Regions from separate parts of the Clostridium sp. TJA032 genome, predicted to be linked through region 2. Evidence: a T-box and tRNA genes for the amino acid it is inferred to sense, from the RefSeq annotation. Region 2 holds a T-box; the other holds one or more tRNA genes.

Region 1 (3,174 bases), 1.4 Mb from region 2:
CAAAGAATATCTCCTTTATTTACAAGGGAGCCTAGTTGTCTTCCAATGTTCATAGTTTTATCTACACTATCTACTATAAATTCCATAAAGAACTCCTTTCAAATTAACACTCTTTAATAATTCTATCCAAATTTTAAGAAAAAGAAAAGAGAGTGTTAAATTAATAATTATTTTAAATTCCTATGCTTAAATCTTAAGATAATATTTCTTAATAGTATATAGAAAAAGATTTCTATATAAAATTATTATAATATTAATTAGGGAAGTTTAAAGGAAAGTTAATTTGATACTTTCATAAATTTAATATATTTAGATAAATATGTAATAAAACAAGAGTATAATAAATGTATAAGATATGTTTAATTTATGAATGGGGGGATTTTTATGTTAGTAAAAGCTATTATGACAAAAAAAGATAACCTATATCTAGTTAATTCTAATACAAAGCTTAAAGAAGCATTAAAAATAATGAATGATAATAAATTTTTATCAATTCCTGTAGTAGACGGAGAAAAATTTAAAGGTGCAGTAGCTAAAAGTTCCATATATAAATATTATTTTAATCATAATTTGAGCAAGGATGATATTTTAAACAATATTACTGTAGGAGAAATATTAAAAACAGATGTCCCTATAATAAATAGTTCTGAACATATTGAAAAAGCAGTTTCTATGTTAGAAAGAATGAGAATTTCTTTTGTAGCTGTAGTTGATGAATTTGATAATTTTAAGGGAATATTAACTCATAAAGCAGTTTTTAGAGAGTTTAATAATGCCTTTGGACTTAATAAAGGAGAAAGAATAGTTATTAGGTCTTATGATGTTCCAGGACAATTATCAAAAATAACAAAATCAATATCTGAAGAAGGTGGAGATATATTAAGTGTAGTTATTGTAGATACAAAAAGTTTAACTGAAGTTAAAGAGGTTATAGTTAGAGTAAAAGATGTAGATATAAAAACTATTAAAAGAAATTTAAAAGAAGCTGGTTTTAAATTATCGTAATAAGCCATTATAAACATATAAATATAAAAGGAATATATAAATAAAAAAATTTTTTATTTATATATTCCTTATTTTATTTTAAATTATATGTATTTTGATTAAAAATAAAAAAATAAATAAAAAAACTCTTGCGTTAAGTTATTTTTTAATATATAATAAAATCTGTGTTCAGGGGTATGGCTCAATTGGTAGAGTAGTGGTCTCCAAAACCATTGGTTGTGGGTTCGAGTCCTACTGCCCCTGCCAGTTTAACACATTAAATATAATATTATAGGGGTATGGCTCAATTGGTAGAGTAGTGGTCTCCAAAACCATTGGTTGTGGGTTCAAGTCCTACTGCCCCTGCCAAAAATCAGCGAAGTAATTCGCTGATTTTTTTTGTCTTAAAATAAAAAAAAATATTATGGAAAAATATAGACTTAATTCCTTCTATTTCATAGGTTTATAATCTTACTTTTGGTTAATATAATAGTGTAAGCAAGAGATAATTAAAATTCAAGCTTACATATTACCAAAGCCAAAGGAGGAATTAGAAATGTCAAAATCATTAGTTCCAGAAGCAAAAAATGGATTAAGTAAATTCAAAAATGAGGTAGCTAGAGAATTAGGTGTTCCATTCTCAGATTATAATGGAGACTTAAGTTCAAGACAATGTGGTTCCGTAGGCGGCGAAATGGTAAAAAGAATGGTAGAAGCTTACGAAAGTCAAATAAAATAATAAACCTTTCGCACATACTGAATTAAAAAAAGACTCATTAAAATTTGAACATAATACGTGTTCTAGTAAAGTGATTCTAAAAATTTAGAATAGGAGAAATGTTATGGAGGATATACCGCCAAAGCATAATATCTAAACTTCTACCAAAAAAGGTTGTATAGAGAAATTATATTTCTCTATACAATTTTTTTGTTTTTAAAGAATTTATAAGTAAATATTGACAATAATATAAAAGTAATATAAAGTTTATAATATAAAAATGCAAATCATTTGCAAAATATCGGAGGAAATATGAAAAAATTAGCCTATATATTTTTAGGAATTTTTATAACTACTTTTTTTGTAGGATGTCAAAAAAATAAAGCTTTAGAAGAAAATGCTGAAGGTAAAATAGCTATTACTGTTAGTATTGAACCTTTAAGAGAATTTGCAGAAAAAGTAGGTGGTGATAAGGTTTATGTTAAGACTATGGTTCCCCAAGGAACTGAACCTCATGACTTTGAACCAAAAACACAAGATTTAATTGAATTAAATAAATCTAATATCTTTGTTTATAATGGCTTAGGAATGGAACATTGGATTGACCAAGTACTTAATACTATTGAAAATAAAGAACTTCAAGTAGTTGATGCATCTAAGGGTGCTGATATTTTAAAAGAAGGAGAAAAAGTAGATCCTCACCTTTGGTTAAGTTTAGAAGGAGCTAAAGTTGAGGCTAGAAATATAAAAGATGCACTTATTAAAGTAGATTCTAAAAATAAAGATTATTATGAAGAAAACTTCAACAAATTTTCTAAAGAATTAGATTCTCTAAAAGATGAGTATAAAGGAAAGTTTGATGAATTAAAAAATAAAGATTTTGTTACAGGTCATGCAGCTTTTGGATATTTATGTAGAGAATTTTCTTTAAAGCAAATAAGTGTTGAAAATTTATTTGGAGAGGGTGAAATAACACCTCAAAAAATGCAAGATATAATAGAATTTTGCAAAAAAAATAATATAAAAACAGTTTTTATGCCAGAGTTATCTAGTGAAAAGATATCACAGACTTTAGCTAAAGAGATTGGTGGAAAAATTGAAAAAATATATACTATAGAAAGTAAAGAAGATGACTTAAGTTATATTGAAGCTATGAAAGAAAATCTTTCTAAGATATATAAAGCATTGTCTACTCAAAATTAATATTTAAATATAATATTTTAATAAAAGAAAAACCTATAAAATTTTTATAGGTTTTTTCTTTTATTAAATTTTCAAAATAGGATTAAAATACATTTGTATGAATATATGATAACTATGGTATAATATTAAAAAAGTGTTTTGAGAGGATAAAAATGGATAATATAAAAAATAATTATGAAAGTAAGATAGAAGAAGATTTAAAGATTTTAAAATCTTTAAAAAGTCAATACAATTTAATAAGTCTATTAAGATTGATAGTAGCTCTAAGT
Region 2 (3,174 bases):
CCATATTTTCTCTTTTTATACCACCAACTTAAATTAACACTTTATTAATTTTTCTTTATTATATCATTACTTGAAATTAAAGGAAATAAAGTTACAAAAAAAATTCTCTCTATAATAAATTTTTATATTATAGAGAGAATTTTCACTTTATCTTGGTATTAATCCAATTTTCTTTTGCATTTTTCTTAAAGTTTTTCTTGCTAAATAGTTTGCTTTTTCTGCTCCTGATTTATATATCTCCTCTAAAGCTTTTTTATCTTCTAATAAAGCCTTAGCTCTTTTTTGTATAGGTTCTAATTCATCAATTATAGCCTTAGCAACATCTTCCTTAAATTCAGCATATCCTTTTCCTTCATAAAATTTCACAACTTCATCAGGTGTATATCCCTTTATTGCACAAAGAATGTTTATTAAATTTTTAACTCCTGGTTGTTCGTCAGTATAATTTACAACTCCAATACTATCTGTAACTGCTCTTGCAATTTTCTTTCTTATAACATTTGGTTCATCCATCATTAAAATAAAGCTATTTTGATTTGAATCTGATTTTGACATTTTCTTAAGAGGGTCTTGTAAGTTCATTATCTTTGCCCCCTCTTTTGGAATGTATCCTTCTGGTATAGTAAAGGTTTCACTATATGTGTTATTAAATCTAGTTGCAATATCTCTAGCAAGCTCTAAATGTTGCATTTGGTCTTTTCCAACTGGAACTAAATCTGTGTTATATAAAAGTATATCAGCAGCCATTAGCACAGGATATACAAATAATCCAGCACCAATTGAATCTCCCATTTTTTTAGATTTATCTTTATATTGAGTCATTCTACTTAACTCACCCATATAAGAATTACAAGTTAAAAGCCAAGCAGCTTCTGAGTGTGCTGGAACATGAGATTGTATAAATAAAGTATTCTTCTCTGTATCAATTCCAGCTGCTATATATATAGCTAAAACTTCTAAAGTTCTTCTTCTTAAATCCTTTGGTAATTGTTTTACTGTTATAGCATGTAAATCAACAACGCAAAAATAGCAATCATACTCCTCTTGTAATTTAGTCCAATTCTTTATAGCCCCTAAATAATTTCCTAAAGTTAAATCTCCTGAAGGTTGTATTCCACTAAAAATAATTTTTTTCTTCTCTTCCATATCTTATTTGATGTTAAAAAACATCAAATCTTCACCTCCTATAATTAATTTATCTATTATACTTAAATAATTTTTAAAATAAAAAAGTCCTATAAGTAAAAACTTATAGGACGAATATATCGCGGTACCACCTATTATTACAGAAAACTTTTCTGTATCTCTTTCTTGTAACGTAAGAATACGGTTTAGAATACTAAATTTCCTCTAAACATCTCAAAGATCCATTCAATTTAAACATAACTACCATACTCACAGCAAAATGTATGACTCTCTTAAAGCCTGTTTTAAATTTACTACTTCTTTTCACAGAAATTTTATATTAAACTTTAATGCTATTTTAACATTTTTTATTTTTTAGTCAAGATTATTTTACCTTCATATATATTATATACAAAGTTTTTGAATTTTTATACTCATCATTAATTAACAATAATTTAATATTTACACCATTTTTTTATTAAATTATCAATTTTATATTTCTATGGCTTTATATATAAAATATTTTTATTGATTTTTCTTAACATTATGATAATATAGTATTATAACTTTTAAATGGAATATTAAAAACATTATATAAAAAACTAAAATCAAATTATATAGTTTTTTAAATAATTCAGAAATTATTTAAATTTAATTATAATTTGATTAGAAAAGAAAGATGGGGTGTATATTATGAATCACAAAAGATCAGATTTTTTAGTAATCGGCTTTGCGCTATTCTCGATGTTTCTAGGAGCAGGTAACCTAATCTTCCCTCCTTTATTAGGAAGAAATTTAGGAGCTGATTATTATTTAGGAATTATAGGTTTTATTGTAACTGGAGTTGGAGTTCCTTTACTAGGAATTTTATCTTCAATAAGAGTTAACGGTAAATTTGAATTATTTGGAGATAAAGTTGGGAAAAAGTTCTCATTAATATATTCAATAGCATTATTTATACTTATAGGACCATTATTAGCTATTCCTAGAACAGCAGCTACTACTTTTGAGTTAGCTTTTGCTCCTAACTTTGAAAATATAAACTACTTTGTAATAATAGTTGTTTATTTCTTAGTAAACTTAATATTTGTTTTAAAACCTTCAAAGGTGATAGATGTATTAGGTAAATTTTTAACACCAGTTTTATTAGCTATATTATTCTTCTTAATTGCTAAAGGTGTTATTAGCCCAATATCTTCTTTAACAAATTCTTATACTCCTGATGCTTTTTCAACTTCTTTACTTGAAGGATATCAAACTATGGATGCTATTGCAGCTGTAATATTCTCTTCAATAATATTAGGTTCTATAAAAGCTAAAGGATACAAGGGTAAAGATAGCTTTAAGTTACTTATTAAAGCTGCAATTATTGCAATAGGTGGATTAGCTATAATATATGGTGGATTAATATTCCTAGGTGCACATACAGGTGATTTAGCCTTAGATTTATCAAATTCCCAATTATTACTTTTCATAGCTGAAAGTATCTTAGGACATGCCGGGGCTATTTTAATAGGCGTTTCTATGGCTTTAGCTTGTTTAACAACTTCTATAGGCTTACTTTCTGCTGGTGGAAGTTTCTTTGAAAGAGTTTCAAATGGAAAATTAAAATATAAATTCAATGTTTTATTAATGACTGTAATAAGTATATTAGTTGCTAGTATAGGATTAGATAAAATAATATCCTTATCAGCAACTTTACTTGGAATAATATATCCTGTAACAATAGTTCTTATACTATTAAACTTATTCCATAAAAAAATCAAAAACCCTCTAGTACATAAGTTAACTGTATATGTTACATTAGTTGTTAGCATATTAATAACTTTAGGTAACTACATACCTGGCCTAGAGAGTATAGTATCAATTTTACCACTTTACTCTAAAGGTTTTGGTTGGGTTTTACCAGCATTAATAGCCTTTATAATACCAAGCTTTATTCCATCAAAGGAAACTGCTACAAACTAATATAAATAATAAAAGGATATTTATCAAAGTTTTTTTGATAAATATCCTTTTTAAAGTTATTCTATAATAAACTTATTTTAT

The links. The T-box of region 2 lies ahead of trpS (tryptophan--tRNA ligase). A T-box ahead of a tRNA ligase gene usually reads a tRNA of that ligase, here a tRNA-Trp.
Region 1: it has a tRNA-Trp gene. The T-box ahead of trpS (tryptophan--tRNA ligase) is inferred to sense a tRNA for this amino acid. The anticodon was not compared.

Annotation. Positions count from the first base shown of each region.
Region 1 is NZ_JBZEFB010000001.1:1,455,251-1,458,424, reverse strand. It holds gene tsaE (tRNA (adenosine(37)-N6)-threonylcarbamoyltransferase complex ATPase subunit type 1 TsaE) at 1-86, opposite strand, end outside; gene AC4FRL_RS06730 (CBS domain-containing protein) at 385-1,005, shown strand; tRNA gene AC4FRL_RS06725 (tRNA-Trp) at 1,176-1,251, shown strand; tRNA gene AC4FRL_RS06720 (tRNA-Trp) at 1,278-1,353, shown strand; gene AC4FRL_RS06715 (alpha/beta-type small acid-soluble spore protein) at 1,541-1,723, shown strand; gene AC4FRL_RS06710 (metal ABC transporter substrate-binding protein) at 2,015-2,905, shown strand; gene AC4FRL_RS06705 (MutS family DNA mismatch repair protein) at 3,058-3,174, shown strand, end outside.
Region 2 is NZ_JBZEFB010000001.1:32,295-35,468, reverse strand. It holds gene AC4FRL_RS00155 (hypothetical protein) at 1-4, opposite strand, end outside; gene trpS (tryptophan--tRNA ligase) at 148-1,146, opposite strand; T-box leader at 1,250-1,462, opposite strand; gene brnQ (branched-chain amino acid transport system II carrier protein) at 1,819-3,093, shown strand; gene yidA (sugar-phosphatase) at 3,171-3,174, opposite strand, start outside.